2 regions of the Streptomyces sp. NPDC058371 genome follow, and region 1 is predicted to be linked to the other one. Evidence: riboswitches for the same ligand, from Rfam matches in the RefSeq annotation. Region 1 holds a riboswitch; the other holds the start of a gene.
The links. A riboswitch is a leader RNA that binds a small molecule or an ion and turns the genes downstream of it on or off. The one in region 1 is predicted to bind thiamine pyrophosphate.
Positions count from the first base shown of each region.

Region 2: linked by a shared signal. The riboswitch ahead of ACFWM2_RS02710 (purine-cytosine permease family protein) and the one ahead of ACFWM2_RS20190 (thiamine ABC transporter substrate binding subunit) in region 1 are both predicted to bind thiamine pyrophosphate.

Region 1 covers NZ_JBHXJC010000006.1:126,545-131,314, reverse strand. The annotation lists gene ACFWM2_RS20200 (phosphatidate cytidylyltransferase) at 1-614, shown strand, start outside; gene rlmN (23S rRNA (adenine(2503)-C(2))-methyltransferase RlmN) at 727-1,833, shown strand; TPP riboswitch at 1,918-2,023, shown strand; gene ACFWM2_RS20190 (thiamine ABC transporter substrate binding subunit) at 2,103-3,185, shown strand; gene ACFWM2_RS20185 (ABC transporter permease) at 3,161-4,770, shown strand, end outside.
Region 2 covers NZ_JBHXJC010000001.1:622,825-627,594, forward strand. The annotation lists gene cobF (precorrin-6A synthase (deacetylating)) at 1-681, opposite strand, end outside; gene ACFWM2_RS02695 (DUF309 domain-containing protein) at 716-1,243, opposite strand; tRNA gene ACFWM2_RS02700 (tRNA-Pro) at 1,359-1,432, shown strand; gene lexA (transcriptional repressor LexA) at 1,540-2,214, opposite strand; TPP riboswitch at 2,448-2,542, shown strand; gene ACFWM2_RS02710 (purine-cytosine permease family protein) at 2,532-3,953, shown strand; gene thiD (bifunctional hydroxymethylpyrimidine kinase/phosphomethylpyrimidine kinase) at 3,950-4,770, shown strand, end outside.

The DNA.
Region 1 (4,770 bases):
GCGCGGCGATGGTCGTCGCCGGTTACGTCAGGGGCGCCGAGGGTGCGTGGGTGGCGATGGCGCTCACCGCGCTGGCCGTCCTGGTCTGGCGGATGACCGAACCGCCCGAGGGCTACCTCAAGGACGTCACCGCCGGGGTTTTCGCGGCCTTCTACGTGCCGTTCCTGGCGACGTTCGTGGCGATGATGCTCACGGCCGACGACGGTCCGCGGCGCGTCCTGACGTTCCTGCTCCTGACGGTCGTCAGCGACACCGGCGCGTACGCCGTCGGCTGGCGCTTCGGCAAGCACAAACTGGCGCCGCGCATCAGCCCCGGCAAGACCCGCGAGGGCCTGGTCGGAGCGGTCACCTTCGCGATGGCCGCGGGTGCGCTGTGCATGCAGTTCCTGATCGACGACGGCAGCTGGTGGCAGGGTCTGCTCATCGGGTTCGCGGTGGCCGCCAGCGCCACGCTCGGTGACCTCGGCGAGTCCATGATCAAGCGGGACCTGGGCATCAAGGACATGGGCACGCTGCTGCCGGGGCACGGCGGCATCATGGACCGGCTGGACTCGCTCCTGCCGACGGCACCCGTGGTGTGGCTGCTCCTGGTGATCTTCGTGGGCTCCGGCTGACCACTGCGCCCTGACCTTGTTGTACGTCGCTGACCTGCAGTTCTTGAGTGAGAGGCTCGCTGTCCACAGGGCGGCGGGCCTCTCTTCATATGTCTGCGACACTGGTAGAGCTATGCCTAAGCCCGGAGAACTCACTTTCGTCGCCCCCCGCGGAGCCAAGAAGCCGCCGCGGCACCTTGCCGATCTCACGCCCGCCGAGCGTAAAGAGGCGGTTGCCGCGATCGGTGAGAAGCCGTTTCGCGCCAAGCAGCTCTCGCAGCACTACTTCGCGCGGTACGCGCACGACCCGGAGCAGTGGACGGACATCCCGGCCGCCTCGCGCGGGAAGCTGCAGGAAGCGCTGCTGCCCGAGCTGATGTCCGTCGTCCGGCACATCAGCTGTGACGACGACACCACCCGCAAGACCCTGTGGCGGCTCTTCGACGGCACGCTCGTCGAATCCGTGCTGATGCGGTACCCGGACCGGGTCACCATGTGCATCAGCTCGCAGGCCGGCTGTGGGATGAACTGCCCGTTCTGCGCCACCGGACAGGCCGGGCTGGACCGGAATCTGTCCACCGGCGAGATCGTGCACCAGATCGTGGACGGCATGCGCGCCCTGCGGGACGGCGAGATTCCCGGTGGCCCGGCGCGGCTGAGCAACATCGTCTTCATGGGCATGGGCGAGCCGCTCGCCAACTACAAGCGGGTCGTGGGCTCGATCCGGGCGCTCACCGACCCCGAGCCGGACGGTCTGGGGCTCTCGCAGCGCGGAATCACCGTGTCGACCGTGGGCCTGGTGCCCGCGATCCACCGGTTCTCCGACGAGGGCTTCAAGTGCCGCCTCGCCATCTCCCTGCACGCGCCGGACGACGAGCTGCGCGACACCCTCGTCCCCGTGAACACGCGGTGGAAGGTGCGCGAGGTGCTGGACGCCGGCTGGGAGTACGCGGCCAAGTCGGGGCGCCGGCTGTCCATCGAGTACGCCCTCATCCGTGACATCAACGACCAGGCGTGGCGTGGTGACCGGCTCGGACGGCTGCTCAAGGGCAAGCCCGTGCACGTGAACCTGATCCCGCTGAACCCGACGCCCGGCTCCAAGTGGACCGCCTCGCGGCCCGAGGACGAGAAGGCGTTCGTCGAGGCCATCGCGGCCCACGGCGTGCCGGTCACCGTCCGGGACACCCGCGGCCAGGAGATCGACGGGGCCTGCGGGCAGCTGGCGGCGGCGGAGCGCTAGGACCCGGCTGCCCGGTGTCACCGGGGAGCCACCAGCCGCGTTCCGGCGAGGGAGCGGTAGTCTGACTGGCGTACGTACATCTTCATATTCCGACAGGGGAGCGCCACAGCGCTGAGAGTGCGGCACAGGCCGCAGACCCTCTGAACCTTGCCCAGGTCATTCTGGGTAGGAAGTTCGGTCGTTACTCAAGCTGTTGCGCCCTGCCCGGGAACTATCAGAGGTTCCCGGGCAGGGCCGCGTCTCTTCCTGGTCATCCCAGGAGGAATTCAGTGAGCACCACCAAGAGGTTGACGGCAGCGGTCGTCGCCACCGGTCTCGGGCTCGTCACGCTCTCCGCGTGCGGCTCGTCCGACGACAACGCCGGCTCCGGGTCCAAGACCGTGACCCTCGTCAGCCATGACTCCTTCGCCGCCTCGAAGAGCGTGCTCAAGGCGTTCGAGAAGGAGTCCGGGTACAAGGTCAGGGTCCTCAAGGACGGCGACGCCGGGCAGGCCGTCAACAAGGCCATCCTCACCAAGGACAACCCGCAGGGCGACGTCTTCTTCGGCGTCGACAACACACTGCTGTCCCGCGCGCTCGACAACGGACTCTTCCAGCCGTACGCGGCCAAGGGCCTGTCCGCCGTCGCCGCGGACGTCCAGCTCGACAAGGCCGAGCACCGCGTCACACCCATCGACTCCGGTGACATCTGCGTCAACTACGACAAGCAGTACTTCGCCGACCACAAGCTGGCCCCGCCGCAGTCCTTCGACGACCTGGTGAAGCCCGCGTACAAGAACCTGCTCGTCACGGAGAACGCCTCGACGTCGTCGCCGGGCCTCGGCTTCCTGCTCGGCAGCGCGGCGCGGTACGGCGACACCGGCTGGCAGGACTACTGGAAGAAGCTCAAGGCCAACGGCGTGAAGGTCGTGGACGGCTGGGAGCAGGCCTACAACGACGAGTTCTCCGGTTCGGCCGGTGGCAAGAAGGCGAAGGCCGACCGCCCACTGGTCGTCTCGTACGCCTCGTCGCCGCCCGCCGAGGTCATCTACGCCGATCCGCGGCCCAAGACCGCGCCGACCGGCGTCGCCACCGGCACCTGTTTCCGGCAGATCGAGTTCGCGGGCCTGCTGAGCAACGCGAAGAACGCCAAGGGCGGCAAGGCGCTGCTGGACTTCCTGATCACCAAGAAGTTCCAGCAGGACATGCCGCTGAACATGTTCGTGTACCCGGTGGTCGAGGGCGCCCGGGTCCCGGCCGAGTTCACCGAGTTCGGGCCGGCCGCCAAGAACCCCGAGACGCTCGCCCCCGGCACCATCGCCGACCACCGTGACCAGTGGGTCAAGTCGTGGACCTCACTCGTACTGAAGTAGCGCCCCGGCCGCCCGGGAAGTCCCGGAAACAGGGGGAGCCCGGGGCGTCCCGGGCGCGCAGGGGGCTCTCCCGCGGCGGCGCGGCGCGGCTCGGACTGATGGCGCTGCCCGTCGCGTTCTTCGCGGCCTTCTTCGCGTACCCGGTGGCGGCGATCGTCGGCCGCGGGCTCAAGGCCGACGGGGTCTGGCGGTTCGGGCGGATCGGCGAGGTGCTCGCCCAGTCCGACATCCGGCACGTCCTGTGGTTCACCACCTGGCAGGCGTGCGCGTCGACCGCGCTCACGCTGCTGATCGCGCTCCCCGGCGCGTATGTCTTCGCGCGCTTCGAGTTCCGGGGCAAGCAGGTGCTGCGGGCGGTGGTCACCGTCCCCTTCGTGCTGCCGACCGTCGTCGTCGGCACCGCATTCCTGGCGCTGGTCGGCCGGGGCGGGCTGCTCGACGAGCTGTGGGGCGTACGGCTGGACACCACTGTCTGGGCGATCCTGCTCGCGCACGTCTTCTTCAACTACGCCGTCGTCGTCCGGACGGTCGGCGGTCTCTGGGCGCAGCTCGACCCGCGTCAGGAGGAGGCCGCGCGGATGCTCGGCGCCTCCCGGTTCGCCGCCTGGCGCAAGGTGACCCTGCCGGCTCTCGGGCCCGCCCTCGCCGCTGCCGCTCTCATGGTCTTCCTCTTCACCTTCACCTCGTTCGGTGTGGTGCAGATCCTCGGCGGCCCCACCTTCTCGACCCTCGAGGTCGAGATCTACCGGCAGACCTCGGAGATCTTCGATCTCTCCACCGCCGCCGTGCTGACCATCGTCCAGTTCGTGGCGGTCGGCGCGATCCTCGCGGTGCACGCCTGGACCGTACGGCGCCGGGAGACCGCCCTGCGTCTGGTGGACGCCTCGATGACCGCGCGCCGGCCGCGTGGGGCCGGGCAGTGGGCGCTGCTCGCCGGGGTCCTCGCGAGCATCGCCGTCCTGCTCGTGCTGCCTCTCGGGGTGCTGGTCCAGCGGTCCCTGGACACCCCCGGCGGTTACGGGTTGGCGTACTACAGAGCGCTCACCTCCGAGGACGGCGGCATCTTCCTGGTGGCGCCGATCGAGGCGATCGGCAACTCGCTCCAGTACGCGTTCGCCGCCACCGCCGTCGCCGTGCTGATCGGCGCTCTCGCGGCCACCGCCCTCACCCGGCGTGCGGGCCGGCTCGTCCGCGGGTTCGACGCGCTGCTGATGCTGCCGCTCGGCGTCTCCGCGGTCACGGTCGGCTTCGGGTTCCTGATCGCCCTGGACGAGCCGCCGCTGGATCTGCGGTCCTCCTGGATCCTGGTGCCGCTCGCGCAGGCACTCGTCGGTGTCCCGTTCGTGGTCCGCACGATGCTGCCCGTCCTGCGCGCGGTGGACGAGCGGTTGCGGGAGGCGGCGACCGTGCTCGGGGCGTCGCCGTGGCGGGTGTGGCGCGAGGTCGATCTGCCGATGGTGCGGCGGGCGCTGCTGATCGCGGCCGGGTTCGCCTTCGCCGTCTCGCTGGGCGAGTTCGGGGCGACCGTCTTCATCGCGCGGCCGGACAATCCGACGCTGCCGGTCGCTGTGGCCCGGCTCCTCGG
Region 2 (4,770 bases), on a different contig from region 1:
GGCCGCCTCGGCTATCGGCCCCGAGGCGAGGATCTCGTCCGGGGTGCCGATGTAGGCGCCCCAGTAGATGTCGATGTCCTGGTCGGCATACGCCCGGAAGGCCTGGTGGGCGTCGAGCATCACCACCACGTCGTCCACCCCCTCGGGAAAGCCCTCCGCCAGGCGGCGCCCGGTGGTGATCTGGATGGGCCGCGCGACCCGGTTGAGCCCCGTGCGGTGCCTGGCGACGAGCGCCGAGACACTGCTGATCCCGGGAACGACCTCGTACGTGAACGCCACCGCGCCCCGGTCGAGGATCTCCTCCAGGATGCCGAGCGTGCTGTCGTACAGCGCGGGGTCCCCCCACACCAGGAACGCGCCGCTGCCGTCCTCGCTCAACTCCTCGACGATCAGCCGCTCGTAGAGGGCGGCGCGGGCGCTGCGCCAGTCACCGACCGCGGGTGAGTAGGCCGCGCCCCCGGCGGCCCGGTCGCGATCCGGGTCGCGCGCTTCGACCAGCCGGTACGTCCCCTCCGGCAGATGTGCGTCGAGGATGTCACGGCGCAGCTGAACGAGGTCGGACTTCACCTCGCCCTTGTCCAGGATGAAGAACACGTCCGTGCTCTTCAGCGCCTTGACCGCCTGCAGGGTCAGCTGGTCGGGATCGCCCGCCCCGATTCCGATGACATGAATCTTTCGCACGACCCGAGTCTGCCCCACGCCACTGACAGCCGGTCTATCCGGGTTCACTCCCGCGCAGTCGCGGCGCCCACGCCACCGCGTCGACCGCCGTACCGTCCCGCTCCACGACCCCCGCCAACCTCCGCGCCCAGGCCGCCAGTTCCGCCAGATCCATCCCGTACGGCCGGTTCTGTCCGGATTCGGCGGCCCACTGTTCGGCGGCGCCCGCCCCGCGTCGCAGCAGCCGGGCGCCGCCCGTCGTGTTGCCCCGGGCCGCATGGGTCAGCCCCACCGCGAGCTGGGCCAGCCCGCGCCACAGCGCGCGCTCGTCCGCGGGACCCGACTTCCAGGCGTCCTCGAAGACCTCGTGCGCGTGGAACGGCTTGCCCGCGGCCAGCAGCGCCTGCGCCTCGACGACCGTCTCGGCGGGGCTGCGTACGACCCCTTCGGGTTGCCGCTCCACCCCGTCCGCGCCGTACGGCAGGGGCCGGCCGAGCCCGTCCCGGGGACGGGCGTTGCGGGCCCGTCCCTCCGTGTCCCGGTCGCGTCGGTCGTCAGCCCCGGCCCTGGAAATCCTGCTCATGCTCCGATTGTCCCGCGCCGGCCCCGGTGCCGCCCCCGCGCCCCCGGCGGACCGGCCTGTGGCGTGCGGTAAAGTGCTGTTCGCGCGATCACGCGGTTCACCGCGGCGAGCGCACCGGGACGTGGCGCAGCTTGGTAGCGCACTTGACTGGGGGTCAAGGGGTCGCAGGTTCAAATCCTGTCGTCCCGACGGTGCGAAGGGTCTTCGCGGGCGAAAGCCCGCGGGGGCCCTTTCTGTTCGCACCGGTCCCGCGGGGGCCGGACCGCACCCGGAGCGGGGCGGCACCCTCGCCACCGCTACAACTGGCGCATCAGGCCCACCACTCGGCCCAGGATGACCGCGTCCTCGCCGGGAATCGGCGCGTAGGCGGAGTTGCGCGGCATGAGCCACACCTGACCGTCCTGCCGGCGCAGCTGCTTGACCGTGGCCTCGTCCTCCAGGAGCGCGACGACGATGTCGCCGTGATCGGCGCTGTCCTGGCGGCGGACGGCCACCACGTCGCCGTCGCAGATGGCCGCCTCGATCATGCTGTCGCCGCTCACGGTCAGTGCGAAGAAATCGCCGTCGCCGACCATCTGGCGCGGCAGCAGGTAGATGTCCTCGATCGCCTCTTCGGCGAGGACGGGCGTGCCCGCGGAGATGCGGCCCACCAGCGGTACTGCGGCCGGCTCCGGCCCGCGGTCGGCGTCCAGACTCGGCGCCCAGGTGGGCCGTACCTGATACGCGCGGGGCCGGTGCGGATCGCGGTACAGGACGCCCTTTCGCTCCAGTACCGACAGCTGGTGGGAGACCGAGGAGGTGCTCGCCAGCTCGACGGCCTCGCCGATCTCACGCATGGACGGCGGATAGCCCTGCCGCGCCACCTCGGTCCTGATGAACTCGATGATGGCCTGCTGGCGGCCGGTCAGCTCGCCCTGCACCGACCCGGTCCCGGGCGGCCGGCCGCGGCGTGCCCTCGCGAGGTTCTCCACCTGCGCCCCCTCCGTTCAAGATCCCGTCAGTGCGTCACCATAGCCCGCCCTCCCGGACAAAGGGAACGTCGTCCGCGTATCACGGTATTCACTCCCAGGCGTCCCTCCCCGGGCACACCGTGCGGCGCGGGCGTGACCCGCCGCACCGGCCCGGTCACCGTCCGCCGACCGCGCACGGCTGCCGTCCGCCCCACCACCTGGACGTACGCGCGGGCCGGGCTATCCTGGCCGGCGTACCGGACACGGGGTGCCCCGCACGAGGGCTGAGATCACACCCGTCGAACCTGAACCAGTTAGGACTGGCGGAGGGATGTCTCATGTCATTGCCGCATGCCCGCGGTGAGGTGGCCGTCGGGTCCCCGCAGCGCGTCTTCGACGGGCGGATGCCCGCCGCTCCCGGTGATCTGCGGGTCGAGGCCCGTGGCATCGCACCCGTCCCCGAGGACGCGCGGTACGGCAGCCCGGCCCGGCTGTTCACCGTGTGGTTCGCCCCCAACCTGACCATGACGGGCGTGTTCACCGGCACCGCCGGCGTCGCGCTCGGCCTCGACTTCGCCACCGCCCTCACCGCCGTCGTCCTCGGCACCCTCCTGGGCGCGGTGCCGACCGCCTACCTGGGCACCTGGGGCAGCCAGACCGGTGCGGGGCAACTCCCGCTCGCCCGGCTGGCGTTCGGGCGGGCCGTTGCGGTGCCGGGCGCCCTGCAGTGGCTCTCCTCGATCGCCTGGGACGCGCTGATCGGCCTGTTCGGCGGGGACGCGCTGGCCCAGCTGTGCGGCTGGCCGTTCTGGCTGGGCGTCCTGGTCATGATGACCGCCCAAGGGGCTCTCGGTGTCCTCGGGTACGAGGCGATCCACCGGCTCCAGACCGTGATGACGTTCGCGCTCGCCGCCGCCTTCGCCGCGCTGACCGCCAAGCTGCTCGGCGGCAGCCACCCCGCCGCCGTCGCCACGGTCCATGGCGCCGACCGGGCCGGCGCGTTCGTCCTGACCTGCACCATCGCACTGAGCCTCGCGTTGTCCTGGGCCCCCTACGCCAGCGATTTCAGCCGGTATCTCCCGCGCACCGCGTCCCGGCCGCGGATGTTCTGGTGCACGCTGCTCGGCGTCAGCGTGTCCTTCGTGGCCGTCCAGGCACTGGGCCTGTGGGGCGCGTCCGTCTTCACCGACCAGACCGCCCGAGGCGTCGACACCCTGCTCGGCGGCGGCGTCCTCGGTGCGTTCGGCCTGCTCGCCGTCGCGCTCGCGGCCCTGTCCAGCAACGCCATGAACGACTACAGCGGCTCGCTGGCCCTGCAGACCATGGGGGTACGCCTGCCGCGTCCGGTCGCCGCCGCGCTGGCCGCCGCCCTCGGCTTCCCGCTCGTCCTGTGGATGCACGCGGCCGACACCACCACCCGCTTCCAGAACGTGCTGCTGCTCGTCGGCTACTGGATCCCCGGATTCGTCGCGATCGTGGCCGTCGACTGGCTCGTCCGGGCCAGGGCCCGCGCCGGCGCCCCGGTCGACCTGGCCGCCGAGAACGCCCGCCCGCAGCAGTGGTGGCCCGCGCTCACGGCGTTCGTCGTCGCCTTCGCCGCCGCCGTCCCGTTCATGAGCACCAGCCTGTACGTGGGTCCGGTGGCCGACGCCCTGCACGGCGCCGATCTCGCCTACGGGGTGGCCTTCGTCGTGGCGCTCGCCGTGTACGCCCCGCTGCGCCTGGGTCTCGGCGCTACCTCGAAGGAGACCCGGTCATGACACAGCCGGCCACATCACCCGGTGCCGCGACCGCACCGGTTCCGGCAGCCGCCGTCGCGCCGCCGCGCGTCCTGACCGTCGCCGGGTCGGACTCCGGGGGCGGCGCCGGTATCCAGGCCGACCTGAAGACGATGCTCGCGCTGGGCGCGCACGGCATGAGCGTGCTGACCGCGGTCACCGCGCAGAACTCCCTCGGGGTCCAGGGGGCGTGGGAGCTGCCGGCCGAGGCGGTGCGGGCGCAGTACCGCAGCGTCGTGGACGACATCGGCGTACAGGCGCTGAAGACCGGCATGCTGGCCTCGCCCCTGCTCGTCGAGACCGTCGCCGAGCTGCTCGCGGACACCGCCGCACCCGTGGTCGTGGACCCGGTGAGCGTCTCCAAGCACGGCGACCGGCTGCTCGCCGACGACGCGCTGGACGCCGTACGGACCGTACTGCTGCGGGTCGCGACGGTGGCGACCCCGAATCTCGACGAGACGGCGCAGCTCACCGGGGTCTCGGTGACGAGTGAAGGGGACATGCGCCGGGCGGCGGAACGGCTCCTGGAGTACGGGCCGCGGTGGGTCCTCGTGAAGGGCGGTCATCTGCCGGGCGAGGCCGTGGACCTGCTGACCGACGGCCGCGAGGAGCACTGGCTGCGGGCCCCGCGCCACGACAACCGCCATACGCACGGCACGGGTTGCACCCTGGCCTCCGCGATCGCGGTCGGCCTGGCGCAGGGGCATCCGGTACCGGAGGCGGTGCGCCGGGCGAAGGAGTACGTCACGGGTGCGATCGCCGCGGGCTTCGCCCTGGGCGCGGGCCTGGGCCCGGTCGA